2 linked regions of the Bacillus pumilus genome follow. The protein of the gene in region 2 binds, or shares a complex with, the protein of the main gene of each other region. Links are inferred from orthologs where the notes say so. Each region holds a gene or a part of one and is shown on either strand. Other genes may lie near its edges. The genes, in order: GKC25_RS10095 and smc.

Region 1 (6,330 bases), 530 kb from region 2 along the record:
GAGACCAAAGAAATTCGCCATAAGGTTGGACAAAATATATCCCATTGCGGGATGGTTAGGCGGAATATCCGGAAATAGCTTTGAAATAAAGGGACGACACAATTTACTAAAGAAATTTAACAAACCTGCCTCTTCTGCAATCTTCATCAGTCCGAGCCAAAAAACGAGGACACTAATCAGACCAATTGAAATCGTAACTGCTTCTTTTGAGCCCTTAAATACAGCTTCGTTTACTTCCTCCATCGTTCCGTTGAACATCGCATACACAAGACCGATGACAGTGAGGAATACCCAAATTAGATTGACCATGAAGATCCGCCTATAGATGTCTGAAAGACAGACTTAAACATTTCTTGAAAGCTTTTTTGAGGCATTCGATTTCGTTTATTTTCATAAAAAATCGGCACTTGCTCGATCACCTGGCCATCTAATAAAAATGTCATTTTCCCTACAACATCCGGGATGGCTTCGGCGTTTTTTTCCCACTTCTTTTGAGGGGTAAGCATTTCCGTTTCAATTTCCACTAGCTTTTTCTCATCTTCATTTAAAAAATAGTCCACATCACGCTTGATAAATGCTTTTTTTTCGTAAAAGGTTCCTTTTAACGAAGCGAGTCTTCCTTTTTCAGCAAGTACGTACGTTTTATAGTGATCAAATGCATATTCAAACATAGAGATATGATCCTTCCAGTCATCTGGGGCATTAATGGTCACAGCGATCAGCGCCGCATCCCCTTTTGCAGCTGTAGAGACAAGTGTGCGTTTTGCAAGCTTCGTATATCCCGTTTTCCCCCCAGTTGAATATTGATATAAACCAGTGAGGAGCTTGTTTTTATTTTTCCAATAGCCTTCCATCGTTTTCGCTTTATAGAAAGTCGTGCCCGCAATTTTTTGATATTGTTTATGCTCCATGGCGTATTTTGTTAAGATGGCCATGTCATAGGCTGATGAATAATGATGTTTATGATCATCGAGTCCATGCGGATTTTGAAAATTTGTATTCTCCATTCCTAGTTCAGACGCTTTTTGATTCATCATAAAAATAAATCCTTCTAAGCTGCCGCCCACATGCTCTGCAATGGCAACAGCTGCATCATTTCCAGAACGCAGCATAAGCCCGTACGTCAAGTCTTCTAAGCTCACCTTCTGCCCTTCTTTTAAATAGAGCGATGAGCCCTCTGCTTGAATCGCGCGTTTTGATACCTTGACGGTGTCTTTCATTTTTCCTGATTCAATGGCTAATACCGCCGTCATAATTTTCGTAATACTGGCGATTCTCCTTTTTTCATGCTCGTCCTTTCCAAATAGGACTCTGCCTGACTGTCCATCTATTAAAATGGCGCTTCTTGCACTCACAGATAATGATATGTCTGCTTTGGCATGTGAGGAAAAAGGCAGTAAGAGTGTAAATAGAAGAAGGACTGCTGTTCCAATTTTTAAATAGGGCATGTTCATTCACGTCCTTGTCCGTTTTGTACAAGTGTATGCGCGCCTGAAAAAGTTATGATGCCTCGTCCATAAAAAAAAGCGTCTCTATATGTAGAGACACTTTTTCCTCTTGCTATACCATTTTCATTTGCTGATGAGATGTCGTATATTCTAGCTCTTCTCTCATCGCTAAAAAATCGTTTTCTAATGAAGAAAATAATCGTTTCATATCAGCGGATACTTCATGGTGGAAAACAATGCTGCCCTTTCCTGTATACGCGGAACGGCTGTCTTCATACCATGTATCCTTTTTCGGCGTGAAAAACTCTTCAATACATTGATGATAAATACGGTGAAGCGTTTGCTGCGCGGCTTGCTGCGGGAATGTCTGCTGCTGGCTGATTTTCCTGCAAACTGCCGCTGCATCCTCGCTGTACACTGCAAGCTTCCGTAATGTATTCAATATGTCACAATAATAGGCTTCCGCTTCAGGGTTTAATCGTTTCATGCTTGATAAGGTAGCTTCATTCAGAAAACCATTCATTTCAGTTGCAACCTTTGATAAAAAGACGCCTGCTTGATCAACTTGAGCCTTTACATTCATATGTGCCATTTGTTTCGTGTTTACCTTCCCCTCATGGCTTTATTACCATTTTATCTGACATCAATAGATGTTAGACCTAAAATCTTTTTTATATTTTATCATACATTTTTCATTCTTTTGAACTATTTTATCTCTTCGAATGTTTGATTGAAGTTTTCAAAAAATAGATCAGCCTCTTCTTGTACACCATCTGCTTCCACATTCTCTGGCAGCGGCGGTAATTCATCCAATGCCTTTAAGCCAAACTGCTCTAAAAAAGTAGGTGTTGTCCCATAAAGAATTGCTCGCCCAGGGCCCTCGGCACGTCCAACTTCACAGAGCAGCGCTTTGGCTACTAAACTATGAAGCACCCGCTCTGATTTGACTCCTCTAATTTCTTCTACCTCACTGCGTGTGATCGGCTGTTTATAAGAAACGATTGCGAGTACTTCAAGCGCTGCCTGTGACAAACCTTTGGATGGGGTCTCGACTAATTTTTTCAAATAAATGCTGTATTCTTTTTTCGTCAGCAGCATATAAGAATCTGCATATTCAATGAGCTCAATTCCTCGTTCTTGTTTTTGATATTCTTCCTTTACGGCAGACATCATGTCGAGTAACGCTGCCTCTTCTACTTCAAGAACAGACATGAGCTGTTTTTTTGTTAAGCCTTCGTCACCTGCTGCATAAAGCAGCGCTTCTATGATGGCTTTCCAATTCACGATATCAAGCGTCATGAATCGTTTCACTCCCTATTATATAAATGTCTTCAAAGTTTCCTTCCTGCTCTAACATGATTTGATGACTTTTCATCAATTCAAGAACAGCAAGAAACGTCACGACAAGGTGCTCCTTTTGATCATGTTGAAATAGAGTCATGAAATTGGTCCGCTTTTTCGTTTTTCTTAAATGGTTCATAATCTCATTCATTTTGTCTTCAATCGGGATTTCTTGTCTTGTAATCTTAGATGGTGCTGGTTTCGTTATTTTTTTTCGGTTCAATACCTTTTGGAACGCACCTAACATATCATACACCGTGACATGTAAGTTTGTGTCCTTCACTTCCGATTCTTTTGCAAATTCGCTTAAATCACTCGGAGGTTTTGTAAAGGCATTTTGCCTTTCTTCCTCGCGTTCCTTTAGTTCTTGTGCTGCATTTTTATACTTGCGGTATTCAATCAATTTGCCAATCAGCTCTTCTCGAGGGTCCTCTTCCTCTTCGAGCAGGTCTTCATCAAATAGCTCTTCCTCTTGTTTGGGAAGGAGCATTCTGCTTTTAATACTCAGGAGGGTTGCAGCCATCACCAAATATTCACTTGCCACATCAAGTTCAAGCTCCCTCATTGTGTGGACATATAATAAATACTGCTCCGTAATTTTAGCAACGGGAATATCATAAATATCGATTTCCAACCGGTTGATTAAATGTAAAAGTAAGTCCAAAGGACCTTCAAACGAATCTATTTTCACCTGATATTCCAGCATTTTTTTCTCACCATTTCTACTGTCTTCTAAGTACCGTTTCACCGGCTAACCTTTAGTATAAGACAGGATAAAGCTCTCGTCCAATATAATTTCGACCATGATGTCCTAGGCAAAACAAGAAAAACAGTGGTTTCGCCCATACCACTCAGGGCATTTATACATAGAATACCATTGTAAACAGAACTGATGAAAAAGGAGGCCGTATCATTATGGGAGATGGCTATAACTTTGGCGGAGGTTTCGCGCTTATTGTCGTGCTTTTCATCTTGCTGATCATCGTTGGCGCGGCTTGGGTTTATTAAAGAAACAGAGCGTCCTTTCACGAAGGGCGCTCTTTCTTCTTTTCTTTTCAATATGTTAGACTGAGAGTGGAAAAGGAGATGACCACTGTGTATCCTGAAGCGTACGTGGCTTTTTTACATGAATTTCATACGACAAGAGATTATTTTGAGTGTCATGAAATTCTTGAGGAATATTGGAAGGAAGACCCGCCTGAGCAGCGCAAAGAATATTGGGTTGGTTTCATTCAGCTTGCCGTTGCTTTGTATCATCAAAGACGGGGAAATGGAAAAGGGGCAAAACGGCTCATTTCAAACAGCCTCCACTTGCTGGAAGCAAACCGGCCCGTATTAGCGAACCTCGGTCTAGATGATGAGGCGTTTCTCATACTTCTGAGAACGCTAAAGAAGAAAATGAATGAAGACATGCCCTACGAAAGTGTGTTGCTCCCGATCAAAGATCAAGCGCTTCTTTCTTTATGCCAAGAAATGGCTCAAAAAGAAGGACTGACCTTTGGACAGGAGAGCAACTTATCCCACACATTTTTGATCGAAAAACATAGACTGCGTGACCGGACAGATGTATTGCTTGAACGAAAAAAGCAGATCGAACGTAAAAAAAGCAGAGGACTGTAGCCTCTGCTTTTACATGTGTGATATTTAATTTGTTTCGCTGTGACACTTATGAAAGAAGCCTTGCGTTAATTCATTTGGAATGAGTGTTTTGGTTTTGAATACCTCTTCCACGGCTAAAACCATTTCCTTGCCGATTCCTTGATCTCGATGGGATGGATTCACACTAATATGCTCGATTTGTACTTGGTCGTCTGTTTTCAACACACCAATGGCACCTACGATATCCTCGCCATCTTTCCAAAGGAACAGCTGCCGATTTTCATCCATTTCATATGACTTCATCGTCTGCTGAAGCTGTTTGACGTCTTTCTCACCCGGCATGAAGGAGAGTAGCCCCATGGCAATTTTTTCAAAAGACCTCTTATAACGAATTAACATATATACCCCTCAATATTCAAATTATCCTAATGTCCAGCAAATGTCTCACGAATCATTTGCTCATCACACATTATAAACATTTTTATACCGTTTTTAAACTCTTTTTCACTAAATTAACGAAAGGTTCGATTGAGATTCGCCATTTCAATGGCAGCTGCAGCCGATTCGCTGCCTTTATTTCCAGCTTTTGTGCCGGCTCTTTCGATGGCTTGTTCAATGGATTCTGTTGTTAGTACACCAAAGATAATCGGTACCCCTGTTGACATGGCACTTTGAGCAATTCCTTTAGCGGCTTCATTACAAACATAATCGTAGTGAGTTGTTGCGCCCCGGATTACGGTTCCTAGTGTAATGACGGCATCGTATTTCTTTGTTTCAGCTAGTTTTTTTGCCATGTACGGAATTTCAAAAGCACCCGGTACCCACACGACATCAATATCGTCACCGTTTGCTCCGTGTCTGAGCAATGTATCTTCTGCTCCGTCAAGCAGTTTACTTGTAATAAAGTCATTAAATCTCGCGACGACGATTGCAAATTTTAGTCCTTCTGCTACTACATGCCCTTGTATTGTATTCATATGTGGATCATCCTTTTTTGTGATTTTTATTTTGTTTCGATAGTTGCTGTTTCGTTATTGTTTAAATAGGTCTGCAATGCTTCGATTGTCAGCATCTTTAAACCGTGCTGTTTTTGGATCTCTTTTAGTTCAGGGACGCGCGCCATTGTGCCATCTACATTCATAATTTCACATATGACACCCGCTGGCTCTGAACCTGCCAGTTTCGCAAGATCTACCGCCGCCTCTGTATGACCTGGTCTTTCTAGTACACCGCCCTCTTTTGCAATGAGCGGGAACACATGACCTGGGCGGGCAAATTCTTCTGGTGTTGCGTCTTTATTTAACATGGCAAGCATGGTCGCAGAGCGCTCAAAAGCACTAATACCAGTCGTCGTTGTCACATGATCAATGCTCACTGTAAATGCTGTATGGTGTGCATCTGTATTTTGTTCTACCATTGGATGCAGGTTCAGGTGTTTGGCGATCGACGTATGGACCGGTGTACAAATGAGGCCTCTTCCATGTAAAGCCATGAAGTTAATGGCTTCAGGCGTGGCATGCTCAGCAAGTGCCACAAAATCTCCTTCGTTTTCTCTGTCTTCATCATCCACTACGATAATGATTTCTCCTTGCTTAAGAGCATTTACTGCTTCTTCTACTGAATGATACATACAATCGCCTCCTAGAATCCGTGCTCTTTTAAAAATGATGGGGTCAATCGGGATGGCTGCTTATCGCCTTGTTCTTTTGTTAAAAAGCGATAAATGTATTTGCCGATCATGTCACACTCTATATTCACGATCTCTCCCATAGATTTAGTCAGGAAAATAGTTCCTTCAAGTGTATGAGGAATAATAGAGACTGTGACGTGTGAATCTTGCAAATCGAAAATGGTTAAGCTGACACCATCTATTGCGATCGAACCCTTTTGCGTGAGCATATCTGTGAGGGTCTTGTCCATCTCTAAATCATAGTAAATGGCA
Region 2 (14,740 bases):
CCATTTTGAAGCCATTTAAGCGCTAATTCTTCGTTGATTTTCACCTCAGCTGGTGATAACACTGGATTGTATGTTCCAACTGTTTCGATGAAACGACCGTCACGTGGTGAACGAGAATCTGCTACAACAATACGATAGAAAGGAGATCTTTTTGATCCCATACGTTTTAAACGAATTTTTACTGCCATTTTACTAGCACCTCCGAAAATATTTCAACAAGATAGTATATTAACAATGATAAAAGGGTTTGTAAAGTGTTTTTTCTTAACAACGGTTTTATCATGTATAACCAATTACATAAATGGTAATTTAAAGCCTTTTTTCTTCCCTTTGGACATGTTGGTCATTTGCTTCATCATCTTTTTCATTTCGTCAAATTGCTTTAAAAGGCGATTGACTTCCTGTACAGATGTTCCGCTTCCTTTTGCAATCCGTTTTCTTCGGCTTGCATTGATGACCTCTGGCTGTTCTTTTTCCTCGGTCGTCATTGATTTAATGATCGCTTCGATGTGATTGAGCTGCTTTTCGTCTACTTGGACGTTTTTGAGCCCTTTCATTTTACCGGCTCCCGGCATCATTTGGATCAATTCATCAAGTGGACCCATATTACGAACTTGCCCAAGCTGCTCGAGGAAATCATCGAGCGTAAAGCTCATGGTCCGCATTTTTTGTTCAAGCTCTTTCGCTTTATCTTGGTCAACGTTTGCCTGTGCTTTTTCAATAAGTGTAAGCACATCTCCCATGCCAAGAATTCTTGATGCCATCCGCTCCGGGTGGAATGGTTCAATCGCATCCAGCTTTTCTCCTAGTGCGGCGAATTTAATCGGCGTATTGGTGACAGCTCGAATGGAAAGTGCTGCCCCGCCTCGTGTATCCCCGTCTAGTTTCGTTAGAACGACACCTGTTAAACCAAGCTGTTCATTAAAGCTTTTTGCTACATTGACAGCATCTTGACCTGTCATAGAGTCAACAACAAGGAAAATTTCTTCTGGACTCGCTACTTCTTTTACTTTCTGAAGTTCATCCATCAATTCTTCATCGATATGAAGGCGTCCTGCTGTATCTAAAATGACATAATCGTGGTGTTCTTCTTTCGCTTTTTCGATTGCCTGTTTGGCAATGTCGACAGGACTGACTTGATCACCTAATGAAAACACAGGCATATCAAGCTGTTTCCCCAGCGTTTGAAGCTGCTGGATCGCTGCTGGTCTGTAAATATCTGCAGCCACCATCATCGGCTTGCGATTATGTTTTTTGCGAAGTAAATTGGCAAGCTTCCCAGTTGTGGTTGTTTTACCTGCCCCTTGAAGACCAACCATCATAATGACTGTCGGAGATTTTTTCGCTACAGCGATTTTACTCTCTTCCCCACCCATTAATTCAGTGAGTTCTTCTTTTACAACTTTAATGACCTGTTGTCCAGGGGTAAGGCTTTTCATCACCTCTTGTCCAACTGCCCGCTCGCTTACTTTTTTCACAAAGTCTTTGACTACTTTAAAATTGACGTCAGCTTCAAGAAGGGCAAGGCGTACCTCGCGCATCATTTCTTTTACATCTTGCTCTGACACTTTTCCTTTGCCGCGGATTTTTGAAATCGTCTGCTGCAGTCGGTCGGCTAATCCTTCAAATGCCATACTGTGCCGCCTCCTAATCTAATTTCTCAAGCGATTCAATTAAAGCTTCTGCTTCTTCCGTCTGAGCGGAATCTGCTACAAGCTCTCTCATTTTTTTGAGAAGTTCTTTACGCTCTTTAAATTTCTTAAACAAGAGCAGCTTTTCTTCATATTGTTCAAGCATCGCTTCAGTCCGTTTAATATTATCATAAACAGCCTGTCTTGATACTTCATATTCATCCGCAATTTCACCGAGGGAAAAATCGTCTAGGTAGTAAAGCGACATGTAGCTCTTTTGCTTTGCGGTTAACAACGATTGATAGAAGTCAAACAAGTAGTTCATTCTCGTTGTTTTTTCAAGCGTCATGGGCTCTCTCCCCTTTGTTAAGTTCATTCCCTTTACATCAACTAAGTTTACACGGTTCTCTACTGTGTGTCAAGTTTTTATCTTGTCACTTCATGAAGCGGTGTATAAATAAAAATGCCAGCAGTTTTTGCCGGCATTTTTGTTAGTCCTCTTGATCAATGACGTCTGAGAATAATCCATACACATACGATTCTGCATCGAACTCTTGCAGATCGTCTACCTTTTCACCTAAACCGACAAGCTTCACGGGGATGTTCAGCTCATTGCGAATTGCAAGGACAATTCCGCCTTTTGCAGTACCGTCAAGCTTTGTTAAAGCAATTCCTGTCACATTCGTCGCTTTAGAAAATTCCTTCGCTTGTGCCATCGCATTTTGACCGGTTGTTGCATCAAGAGCGAGCAGTACTTCATGAGGTGCATCTGGAACCTCACGTTCAATGACTCTCTTGACCTTCTCCAGCTCTTTCATCAAGTTGACTTTGTTTTGCAGTCGTCCTGCTGTATCACAGATGAGTACATCTGCATTTTTCGCTTTTGCTGATTGAACGGCATCATAGATCACCGCTGCTGGGTCAGAGCCAGCCGTCTGTTTGACAACAGGGACACCTGAACGCTCTCCCCATACTTCAAGCTGCTCAATTGCACCGGCACGGAACGTATCACCTGCTGCTAAAATGACGGATTTCCCTTCATTTTTCAGCTTATTCGCAAGTTTGCCGATAGTCGTTGTTTTCCCAACGCCATTGACACCTACAAATAAAATGATATTTAATCGGCCGTCTTCGATGTTCAGCGCAGAGATTTGTTCCTCTCCGCTATTGTAGATTTCAACCAGTTTTTCAGAGATGACCGATTGTACTTCACTTGGGTCTTGAATGTTTCTTAATTTCACTTCTTTTTTCAGCTCATCAATCAGTTCCATCACCGTTGTGAAACCGACATCAGCGCCAATCAGAACCTCTTCTAATTCTTCAAAAAAGTCTTCATCGACTTTACGGTAGCGTGAAATTAGTTCGTTTACTCTTCCTTGAAAGGAGTTTCTCGTTTTTTCAAGTCCATCTTTAAACTTTTCTGATACTGAATCAGTTTGCTGCGTAAATTTTTCTTTTAATTTCTTAAAAAAGCTCATTTGGTTCAAAAACCTCCTTTAATTACTGGACAAGCTCTTTCGTTTCTTCTAGTTTGACGGATACAAGCTTTGAAACGCCTGACTCCTGCATCGTAACGCCGTAGAGCACATCTGCTTCTTCCATTGTTCCTTTACGGTGCGTAATGACAATGAACTGTGTTTCCTGGCTGTATTTCTTTAAATATTGCGCAAAGCGGAAAACATTTGCTTCATCAAGCGCCGCTTCTACCTCATCTAACACGCAGAATGGAACAGGTCTGACTTTTAAAATAGAGAATAGTAAAGCAATCGCTGTTAATGCTCTCTCTCCGCCTGAAAGCAGGCTTAAGTTTTGCAGCTTTTTCCCTGGCGGCTGCGCGACAATATCAACGCCAGAGTTTAATAAATCGTTTGGATCTGTCAGCTTAAGATCTGCTCTTCCGCCGCCAAATAATGCTTGGAAAACTAATTCAAAATGCCCGCGGATTTGCGAGAATGTTTCAGAGAAGCGCTTTGTCATCTCTTGATCCATTTCTTCGATGACTTGGAATAATGTATTTTTCGCTTCTGTCAGATCGTTTCGCTGTTCTGTTAAAAAGAGATATCGTTCATTTACTCGTTCATACTCATCAATGCTGCCTAAGTTCACTGTTCCTAGCTCTTCAATGGCTAATTTGATCAGCTTCACTCGTTTTCTTGCTTCATCTGGTGATAACGTCAGATGATACATCTCTTTTGCCCCTTCAAACGAAAGGGCATACTCTTCGTTCAAATAAGCGATGAGGTTGTCGAGCTCAACTTCCATACGGCCAAGCTTAATCTCTTCATCTTTTAAGCTTGTGGTGAGCTGCTTGTAAAGACGCTTTTGTTCTTTCAATTCACGTTCAGCAAATTCTAACGTTTCAGAAAGAGCCAGGCGCTGTTTACGACGCTCTGAAATAAGTGCGGTTGTTTTGTTTTTGTTTTCCAGTTTCTCTTTCGCCGCTTCTTCCAGCTGTTCTGCTCCGCTTGAGCTAGACGTCATTTCACTTGTTAAGAGTGACAGGTCTTCTTTTGTTTCCATCAGCGTTTGTTCAGCCTCTTCTAATTCGGCCATTAAGCTCGAAAGCTTTTCTTGTTCATTCGCTAAGGACTGCTCTTTTTTGGCAAGCGAGATTTTCAGCTCGGTTAATTCGGCAGAAATGGTTTCTTTCGTTGAGCTTTGAGTCTGCTTACGCTTTGTTAATGTATTGATCTCTTGATCAAGCGTGGTCAGTTTCTCCCCTATTGAAACTTCAAGGGCTGCCTGCGTTTTGTCCTTATCTGTAAGTTCAGTAGAACGCTGCTGCAATTCTTCTTTTTCTTGATCATAGAGTTCAAGGTGAGCATTAATATTTTTTTCGGCTACTTGCAGTTCGTATAGCTTCCCTTTGAGCTCTTGCTGCTTTTCTCGAAGGGTTTCTCCGCGTTGACGCAGTTCGTTTAATTGGCTTTCGTTTACTGCAATCAATTGCTTCGTTTCTTTTGTTTCTTTTTCAAGGATCGTTGTTTTTTCTTCCATTTCAACGAGCTGCTTTGTTAATGTTTCGATCTCCCGGTTTCTTGAAAGAAGGGAGTTGTTCTTTTTCTTTACACCGCCACCGGTCATTGAACCGCCGGGGTTCACGACATCTCCATCAAGGGTCACGATGCGATAACGATGACCAAGCATTTTTGCCAGTTCATTGGCGCCTTTTAAGTCTCTAACGATAAGTACCGTTCCAAGCAAGTTCTGTATGACTTTTTGATACTTTTCATCAAAGGAAACAAGGTGACTTGCTACACCGATAAATGCAGCATGCTGCTCAGCTGTTTGGACGTCCCTATGCTGAATGGTTCGTTCTTTGATCACATTCATTGGCAGGAAGGTCGCACGTCCAAAGGAGTGCTGCTTTAAGTATGCAATTGCTTGTCTCGCAGCTGCTTCATTTTCTGTGACTACGTGCTGCGTTGCTGCGCCTAGCGCGATTTCAATCGCTGTCTCATGCTGCTGATCTGTTTGAATCAGCTCTGCAATGGCACCGTGAATACCGCCTACACGATCTTTTGCCTTTAAGACCTCTTTCACTCCTTGGAAAAAGCCTGAAAAGTCTTCCTGCATGGATTCTAGCATCTCTTTTTTCGATCTTGCCTGCTGCACATATTGATAGGCTTGGTAAAGAGCCGTTTCTTTTTTCTCGTATTGACGTTTCATTTGCTCAAGCTTTTGTTCCGCTTCCCTAAAGCGCTTGACCTGACCCAGTATGTCTTCTTCAAGTGCGGAAAGCTGCTGCTCAGCTTCTATTTTCTTTTCTTTGACAGACACACGTTCTTCGATGTGTTTTTGGTTGTTTTGCGTGAGCCGCTCCAGCTGCATGGCCGCTTGGCGCTGCTGTTCTTCTAGTAATTTACGTTCATTGCGGATGGTAGCCTGTTCATTAAGCAGATCAAAATAATCGCTTTTTAGCTGTTCAATTTGACCTTCCACATCTTCACTATGGAGCGACAGTTGATGCTGCTTTGTTTTCACTTCATCTTTTAGCTGTTGCACTTCTTTTTGAAGGCTGTCCCGCGTGATTTTCTGCTGCTGAATCTTTTCGGTTAACTGCGTCTGCTTTTCAGTTAAGCGAATGAGCGTTTCTTCTAGCTGTCCTTGGTTTGCAGCTGCATTTTTTTTCCGTTCTTTTAATACTTCTTTTTTTCCTTCAAGCTTTTCTAATTCCTCACTTGTGAAAAGAAGAACTTCTTGCAGATCATTAATTGATTCGTCAAGCGCTTGAATGCGGTCTCTTGACTCTTCAATTTTGGCTTCTTTTGCTTGAATATCTGTGGACTGCTTCATTTCATCTTGTTTGAAGCGCTCGACAGCTTCACCAAGTGTTGTCCATTTTTCATGAAGTGCTTCGATGTCATGGACAGTTAAGGCAATTTCGACATTTTCAAGCTCTTCTTTTTTTTGCAAATAGTCCTTTGCAATAGATGCCTGCATTCTTAATGGTTCTACTTGATCTTCTAGTTCATGCAGAATATCTTCTACTCGGTTTAAGTTGTCCTGCGTTTCAAACAGTTTATTCTCGGCTTTTTTCTTTCTTGTTTTATATTTCAAAACACCAGCCGCTTCTTCAAAGATGCTTCTCCTCTCTTCTGCCTTGCTTGATAGAATTTCCTCTACCTTTCCTTGGCTGATGATTGAAAAAGCTTCCTTTCCAAGACCTGAATCCATGAAAAGGTCAATAATATCCTTCAAGCGGACAGATTGATTGTTTATGAGAAATTCACTTTCTCCTGAACGATAGACTCTTCTTGTCACACTGACTTCGTGAAAATCGATCGGTAAAAAGTGATCTTCGTTATCTAATGTTAAAGTCACCTCTGCTAGATTGACTCTTTTTCTTGAGTCGCTTCCTGCAAAAATGATGTCTTCCATTTTTCCTCCGCGGAGGCTTTTCGCTGATTGTTCTCCAAGTACCCAGCGGATGGCATCGGTAATATTACTTTTGCCGCTTCCGTTTGGTCCAACAACAGCTGTGACCCCTTTGACAAAGTCCACGGTCACTCGCTGTGCAAAAGATTTGAATCCTATCACGTCTAAACGTTTGAGGAACATGAGAGTGATCCTCCTTATGTATTTAAAGTACTATCATCTTACCATATGAAGTGAAAAAAGATGATGGAAAACAGAGTGAAATCCCCCTGAATGACGAGGGGGATTTTATTGGTTCATATGATGTTTCTGCAATTTAGCAAGTGCTTCCTGTGCAGCATGCTGTTCTGCTTCTTTTTTAGAGCGGCCATTTCCAATTCCGAGCACTTCTCCGCGCAGGGATACATTTGCTTCAAATTCCCGGTTATGTGCTGGTCCTTTTTCATGAAGGATGTGGTATTCCAGTACACCTTTTCCATCGCGCTGAACGAATTCTTGCAGCTGGCTTTTAAAGTCCATGACATGCGAGAACGCTCCATCGTTAATTTTCGGATAGACATAGGCTTCTAGGAATCGTTCCACTGGCACCAGCCCCTGATCTAAATAAAGTGCGCCGATAAACGCCTCGAATACGTCCGCTAAGAGTGCTGGTCGTTTTCTCCCGCCTGTCATTTCTTCGCCTTTTCCTAAAAGAACAAGGTCACCGAAGGACAGCTCATGTGCCAGAGACACAAGTGACGGTTCACATACGATTGCCGCTCTTAGTTTCGTTAAATCTCCCTCGCTCATCGCGGGATATTTCGCAAATAAGAATTGAGAGATCGTCAATTCTAAAACAGCATCTCCTAGAAATTCAAGTCTTTCATTATCCTCGTATGGCTTTTTCCGGTGTTCATTCACATAAGAGGAATGCGTAAAGGCTTGATATAGAAGTTTTTCATTTTGAAAGTGTACAGAAATGCGCTGCTGGAACTCTCTAAATTGCTCTAGTTTTTTGCTCTGTTTCTGTTTGTCTTTATAGTGTTTTGGCATAGCAACCTCCAGGTAGGCTTAATCGCCTTTAAGGATACTGATTATATGGAGTCTCTCTTTCTACATGCAAGGAAACATTGCTCCTTAGCATCTGAAAAAGGCTGACAATTGATCAGCTGAATGTGTTGAAACTAACATAAATTTTCAAAGTCCCGTCATGAAAATAGACGGGACTTTGTTACGCTTATTGCTGGCTATTTATGTAGTTCACAGCGTCACCGACTGTTGCAATTTTTTCAGCATCTTCGTCAGAAATTTCCATATCGAACTCATCTTCAAGTTCCATAACTAGCTCAACTACATCAAGGGAATCAGCGCCTAAATCTTCTTTAAATGAAGCTTCCATTTTCACGTCAGCCTCATCAACGCCAAGGCGGTCTACAATAATTTTTGATACACGCTCTAATACGTCTGCCATTGCCTTTCACCTCCCCTCAAAGTATTATAGTTGATTCGTTTTTAAAAAACTAGAGAAAACCTAATGAAATTTTGATATTTCTTAGGACATAACCATTCCGCCATCTACTTGGATGGTTTGGCCTGTAATATAACCTGCTCCTTCTGAAGCTAAAAAGACAACGACGTTGCTAATATCTTCAGGTGCACCAAAGCGTGCAAGCGGGATTTGTTTGAGCATTTCAGACTGCACATTCTCATCAAGCTTGTCTGTCATATCTGTCGAAATAAAGCCTGGTGCTACTGCATTGACTGTAATATGACGGGTTGCCAGCTCTTTTGCTGTTGTTTTCGTTAATCCGATGACACCAGCTTTTGCTGCAACGTAGTTTGCTTGTCCAGGGTTTCCACATACGCCAACTACTGAAGCCAAGTTGATGATTCTTCCGCTGCGCTGTTTCATCATTTGACGTGTCACGGCTTTTGTACAGTTAAAGACCCCTTTTAAGTTTATGTTAATGACGTCATCCCATTCATTTTCTTTCATTCTCATGAGCAGGTTGTCCTTTGTGATCCCTGCATTATTGACAAGAATGTCAATTGAACCAAATGTGTCAATCGCTTGTTTCATGAGCGCTTGTACTTCTTCAGCATTTGAAACATCAGCTTTAACGGCAAATGCCTGCTGGCCAAGTGCTTTGATTTCGTCTACGACTTCATTTGCTTTTGCTTCGTTTCCAGAATAGTTGACGACAACATTTGCACCATTCTTCGCTAAATCGATCGCGATGGAACGGCCAATCCCGCGTGATGCACCTGTTACAACGGCTGTTTTATTTGTAAGCATCAAGAATCCTCCTTCAATGTTTGAATAGCTGCTTCAATTGTTTCCTGATCTGAAACAGAAATGGTTGTCAGGCGGCGATTGACCTTTTTCACAAGGCCTGAAAGTACTTTGCCCGGACCAATTTCAATAAACGTTGTCACGCCTAAATCAATGAGGCGTTCCACACTTTCTTCAAATCGAACAGGAGAATACAATTGTTCAATGAGCTTTGTCTCAATAGCATCACGAGATGTGACGATGTCTGCTGTTACATTTGAGATCACTGGTGTTTTGGCATCCGAAATGTTTAGCTTTGACAGAACATCTGTGAATTTTTCAGCGGCTGGTTTCATTAAGGCAGAATGGAAAGGTCCGCTCACTTCAAGGGCAATCGCACGTTTTGCGCCTTTTTCTTTCGCTTTCTCTGAAGCTAGTTCTACACCTTTTGCTGTACCAGAGATGACGATTTGACCAGGACAGTTTAGGTTAGCGAGTTCTACAAGGTGACCGCTCTCTGTCACTTCTTTTGTCAATTCTAGAAGCGCCGCTTGATCTAAGCCAAGAATCGCTGCCATGGCGCCTTCTCCTGCTGGAACAGCTTCGTTCATTAATTCGCCGCGCTTTCTTACTGCATAGACAGCATCTTGAAACGAAAGTGCGCCTGCTGCAACGAGGGCCGTATATTCACCAAGGCTATGTCCTGCTGCGTAATCTGCTTTGATTCCGCTCTCTTCAAATTTCTTTAAGATGGCGATACTTGTCGTTAAAAGAGCTGGCTGCGCATTATAAGTGAGCGTCAATTCTTCTGCATCTCCTTCAAAAATCATCGAAGATAAGTCAAAACCGAGGGTCTTGTCTGCTTCTTCAAATACAGCTTTAGATACTGCTTCTTGGTCAAATAAATCTTTTCCCATGCCAATTTTTTGAGAGCCTTGGCCAGGGAATAAAAATGCAATTTTAGTCATGCTGCTTTACCTCCATTAAGACTCGTTCGTGGTTTCTTTTTGGACTTCTTGATGAATGATGGCTGAAACGTCTTTTTCTACGATATCACGTGCCTGACGAATTGCATGAAAAATGGCGTTTTCATCAGAGGAGCCGTGTGCTTTAATGACAGGTGCCTTTAAACCAAATAAAGCGGCCCCGCCATATTCGGAGTAATCCATTTTAGACTTCATCTGCATCAATTTCGGCTTCATCATGCCAGCTGCTATTTTTGCTGTGAAGCTGGATGTTAATGTTTCTTTCAGCATTTTAAATACAGAAAGGGCTGTGCCTTCAATCGTTTTCAGGGCGATATTTCCTGTGAAACCATCTGTGACAACAACATCAGCAACACCTTCTAGTAAATCACGAGACTCCACATTCCCTACGAAATTCAAGTCTGATGCTTTTAATAATTCAAAGGTTTTTTTCGTGAGATCGTTGCCTTTTTTATCTTCTGTTCCTACATTTAACAATCCAACGCGCGGATTGCTCTTTGGAAAGACACGCTCTGCGTAGATTGATCCCATCATGGCATATTGCATTAGGTGTTCTGGTTTCGCATCAACGTTTGCGCCGACATCCAGTAATAAAAACCCGCTGCCATCAAGTGTTGGCAGTGTTGGAGCAAGTGCCGGTCTGTCTATGCCATCAATTCTTCCTACAATAAACAGTCCTGCTGTCATGAGAGCTCCAGTATTTCCTGCTGAGATGCAGGCATCTGCACGTCCCTCGGATACTTCCTGCGCCATTTTCACCATAGATGAATCCTTTTTACGTCTAACTGCACGCACTGGTTCATCTGTCGGTTCAATGACTTCTTTTGCATCTAAAATCGTGATGCGCTCCTTATTTGTTATGTATGGTTTGATTTTGTTTTCATCGCCGACAAGTGTAATCTCGATATCTGAAAATGCCGTTAAGCTTTTTTGCACACCGTCAATAATGGCTTTAGGGGCATGGTCTCCCCCCATTGCATCGACTGCAATTCTCATATTACGTGCCACCTTTTACTTTTGTTTTGAGCGATACATGACGAAGTCACCTGAGAAGACAACTTCCTCACCGACATAGCTGTTTACTTCAACTACAGTTCTGCCTTTTTCTTTATCATGTGAGGCTACTTTAGCTTTCGAGACGACTCGTTCGCCTTGTTTAACCTGCCTTGTAAATCTAATATTCGCTTTTGCTGTCAGCGCCAGTTCATCGTCAATGACGGCTACTGCCAGCGAATTTGCCTGGGCGAAGAGATGATGTCCCCTGGCAATTTGATTTCGGCTAAATACATGCTCTTTTCTCACTTCTAAAATGGAAATGGCTTGGTCATCAAGCTCTACATCAATCATTTCTCCAATCACTTCATCCAGCGGAAGTGACTTCACTTCATCCTCTAATGTCTTTTCGGCCACATGCTTAATTCTTTCGCGTAATTCAGGAATCGACAGTTCCAAACGATCAAGACGAACCGTTTGAATGCTTACACCGAATTTACTTGCCAATTCTTCATCAGTAATGAACGGAGTCGAGCTGATCGTTTGCTGGAGAAGCTTTTGACGTTCTTTTTTATTTAGTTTCATATGCAGACACCATCCGTACATTTATGACTAGGTACTAATAGTAGTATATAATCTCATAGATGATAAATCAATCCTTGTTTCAAAAAGACAAGAAAATTCCTCCAGCGCTTGATCAGCTTAATTTATCTCCGCCCAGCACCCCGCTGTCTACCAGCGTTTGCCGAAGTTCTTTGTATTCGGGATCTGTCCAAAATGCGTCTGATTGCACAAGTTCTGCCGCATCTTTTCTAGCGGTTTCCAGCGCTCTGTAGTCATGAACCATATCTGCTACTTTAAATTCAGGCATTCCGCTTTGTTTTTTACCGAAGAAATCGCCGGGTCCTCTTAGTTCTAAGTCCTTTTCTGACAGCTCAAAACCGTCGGTTGTTTCGGACATGATCCGCATCCGCTCTTTCCCCGTTTCTGATTTTGGATCCGCCATTAAAACACAAAATGATTGATGCTCTCCGCGTCCAACCCGGCCTCTGAGCTGATGAAGCTGAGACAGTCCGAAGCGGTCTGCATCATAAATGACCATGATAGTCGCATTCGGTACGTTGACCCCGACTTCAACGACTGTGGTTGAAACGAGAATTTGAACTTCATTTGCTGTAAAGTCTCTCATCACCTGATCTTTTTCATCACTCGCCAGTTTCCCGTGCATTAAGCCGATCGACCACTTACCGCGGTAAGCCTCTGTCAGCATACTGTGGACATCGATCGCGTTTTGCACATCCAGCTTGTCTGATTCTTCTATGAGCGGACAAATAATATACGCCTGTCTTCCTTTTCTCAGCTCTTTATCCACAAATGCAAGAATCCTCTCAAGCATGTCATGCTTGACCCAATACGTTTCGATCTGTTTTCTGCCGGCTGGTAATTCATCAATGACGGATACGTCCATTTCTCCAAAAACAGTGATCGCAAGTGTTCGCGGAATAGGTGTGGCAGTCATAAACAAGACATCTGGATCCTGTCCTTTACTTCTTAGTTTTTTTCGCTGTTCTACGCCAAATCGGTGCTGCTCATCTGTGATAACAAGACCGAGCTGCTGAAATTCGACTTCGTCTTGAATGAGCGCATGCGTACCGACTAATATATCAATCTCGCCCTCTTTTAGACGTTCCAGCAATTCTCTGCGGCGCTTTCCTTTCACAGAGCTTGTCAGAAGGGCGATATTCAGTCCCCATTTTTCAAACAGCTGGTAAAGTGAATCTGCATGCTGTTCTGCCAAAATCTCTGTTGGGACCATCAATGCACCTTGATAGCCGGATAAATGAGCGGCATAAAGCGCAATGGCTGCAACAGCTGTTTTCCCTGAGCCAACATCTCCTTGGAGCAGACGGTTCATCCGGTACGGGGATGCCATATCAGACATAATTTCATCAAGCACTCTTGATTGTGCCTTCGTCAGCGGAAATGGCAGGCTGTGAACAAACTCAAAAACAGCCTCTTTGGAAAACGGATGCTGGATGCCTGATGTTTTTTCTCGCTCTTTCTTTCTGATTGCCTGCATCTTCAATTGAAAGATGAGAAATTCTTCGTACACAAAGCGGCGTCTTGCTTGCTTGAGCGAGTCTCTTGTTTCTGGCAGGTGAATGGCTTTTAACGCTTCCTGATAGGACATGAGTTTATAGGCAAAGGCAAGCTGCTTTGGCAGTGGATCTTCGGCTTTGTCTACATAAAGTGACAGGGCCTGTTTCACAAAGCGTCTCATCATCTTCACGGTTACATTTTCTTTTACTGAATAAACAGGCTCTATACTGCCATCTTGCTCGTGCGTCCCTTTTTTAAATTCCTGCACCATGATGGATTGACGGTTTTTATCCCATTTCCCAGTGACGGATACTGTATCACCTAAAACAAGGCTTCGTTTTAAATAAGGGCGATTGAAGCAAATCGCTGTGATGAGAAAACGCCCGACAAGCAGCCTGAATGTCAGCCTGCTTCGTTTTTTTCCATAATAGGTGAGGACGGGCTCACTGTGCACTTTCCCTTCAACTGTGACACGTTCATCATGCTTAACTTCTTCTAAATTACGAAGCTCATAGTCGTCATATCGATAAGGAAAGTAGCCAAGCAAATCGGCTACTGTATAGATTCCAAGTTCATTGAGTGTTTTTTCGGTTTCTTCTCCAATCCCTTTGAGGACAGAGACGTTATCTTGCAGTTTCTGTATCACGAGATGAGGTCACACCTCCGAAAATCTTCTTTTCAAGCTCTCTTGCTGTCGGTGTTGCAGCAAGTCCGCCTTGTGCTGTTTCACGAAGTGCCGTTGGCATGGTTTGACCGATTTTATACATCGCATCAATGACTTCATCACATGGAATACGGCTTGTGATGCCGGCAAGTGCCATATCTGCTGCGATCATCGCATTTGATGCACCCATTGCGTTTCGTTTTACGCACGGTACCTCGACAAGTCCAGCTACTGGGTCACAAACAAGTCCAAGCATATTTTTCAGTGTAATCGCCATCGCTTCAGCAGATTGCTGAGGTGTACCGCCTGCCATTTCGACAATGGCTGCTGCCGCCATACCTGATGCTGAACCTACCTCTGCCTGACAGCCGCCTGCTGCACCAGAGATGCTCGCATTATTGGCCACAACAAAGCCAAATGCGCCAGAGGTGAATAGGAATCTGACCATTTGTTCCTTAGTTGGCTTTAATGTTTCTTTTACTGCAAATAACGTACCCGGCACAACACCTGCTGAGCCTGCTGTAGGCGTTGCACAAATCGTCCCCATTGCGGCATTGACTTCATTCGTTGCCACTGCCTTACTGACAGCATCTAATATTGTATGTCCAGACAGCGTTTTGCCTGATGCGATATATGCTTGAAGTTTGACCGCATCTCCGCCTGTTAAACCTGATAATGATTTCACACCTTTCAGCCCGTTTTCTACGGCCTGTTCCATCACTTCTAGGTTGCGGTACATCTGGGAGAAAATATCTTCACGTGACTTCCCTGTCACTTCCATTTCTTGCGCGATCATTATTTCTGAAATGGAGGTATTCCGTTCTTCTGTTAGCTGCACGAGTTCTTTGACGTTTTTAAACATCATTCATAACCTCCTTGTTGTTACTCTGCAATTTGTGTGACTTGAATAATGTTTGGCAGCGTTTCAAGCTCTGATAGGACAGCTGGGTCAATATTTTGATCCACTTCGATGGTCATCAGAGCCTCTTGCCCGACATCTTTACGTGCCACTTCCATATGACCGATGTTGATGGCGAATTTCGCTAACACATTGGCCACTGCTGCAATCGTGCCGTAGCGATCGTTATGAACCACAAGAATGGCAGGATGATTTCCTGAAAGCCTGAGCTCAAAGCCATTCAGTTCAGTGATTTCAATTTTACCACCGCCGATGGAAATCCCGATTAATTCAAGCTTTCCATTTGCATCTGATATCTCTACTTTTGCTGTATTCGGA

The links.
Region 1: the proteins of smc (region 2) and GKC25_RS10095 are in contact, whole or in part, in a crystal structure (PDB 3ZGX), measured with the Bacillus subtilis proteins. The link is inferred for Bacillus pumilus from one-to-one orthologs.

What each region holds. Positions count from the first base shown.
Region 1 is NZ_CP046128.1:2,019,635-2,025,964, forward strand. What follows is about bases 1,617-4,432. They hold GKC25_RS10095 (segregation/condensation protein A), read right to left. Parts: upstream 3,496-4,432; coding sequence 2,737-3,495; downstream 1,617-2,736. Other genes in these bases: GKC25_RS10085 (YpuI family protein), read right to left, coding at 1,617-2,040; scpB (SMC-Scp complex subunit ScpB), read right to left, coding at 2,154-2,747; GKC25_RS10100 (YjcZ family sporulation protein), read left to right, coding at 3,705-3,797; GKC25_RS10105 (DUF309 domain-containing protein), read left to right, coding at 3,885-4,409. In the rest of the region: GKC25_RS10075 (nucleoside recognition domain-containing protein), read right to left, coding at 1-309; GKC25_RS10080 (D-alanyl-D-alanine carboxypeptidase family protein), read right to left, coding at 297-1,448; more of GKC25_RS10085, read right to left, coding at 1,561-1,616; GKC25_RS10110 (GNAT family N-acetyltransferase), read right to left, coding at 4,434-4,787; ribH (6,7-dimethyl-8-ribityllumazine synthase), read right to left, coding at 4,901-5,365; ribE (riboflavin synthase), read right to left, coding at 6,030-6,330. UniProt on the Bacillus subtilis protein: Participates in chromosomal partition during cell division. May act via the formation of a condensin-like complex containing Smc and ScpB that pull DNA away from mid-cell into both cell halves.
Region 2 is NZ_CP046128.1:1,486,491-1,501,230, reverse strand. The notes cover bases 2,932-7,052. They hold smc (chromosome segregation protein SMC), read right to left. Parts: upstream 6,693-7,052; coding sequence 3,132-6,692; downstream 2,932-3,131. Other genes in these bases: rnc (ribonuclease III), read right to left, coding at 6,798-7,052; ftsY (signal recognition particle-docking protein FtsY), read right to left, coding at 2,932-3,109. In the rest of the region: rpsP (30S ribosomal protein S16), read right to left, coding at 1-188; ffh (signal recognition particle protein), read right to left, coding at 294-1,634; GKC25_RS07410 (putative DNA-binding protein), read right to left, coding at 1,648-1,980; more of ftsY, read right to left, coding at 2,123-2,931; more of rnc, read right to left, coding at 7,053-7,541; acpP (acyl carrier protein), read right to left, coding at 7,726-7,959; fabG (3-oxoacyl-[acyl-carrier-protein] reductase), read right to left, coding at 8,041-8,784; fabD (ACP S-malonyltransferase), read right to left, coding at 8,784-9,728; phosphate acyltransferase PlsX, read right to left, coding at 9,744-10,742; transcription factor FapR, read right to left, coding at 10,758-11,324; ATP-dependent DNA helicase RecG, read right to left, coding at 11,437-13,485; sdaAA (L-serine ammonia-lyase, iron-sulfur-dependent, subunit alpha), read right to left, coding at 13,463-14,365; sdaAB (L-serine ammonia-lyase, iron-sulfur-dependent subunit beta), read right to left, coding at 14,386-14,740. UniProt on the Bacillus subtilis protein: Required for chromosome condensation and partitioning.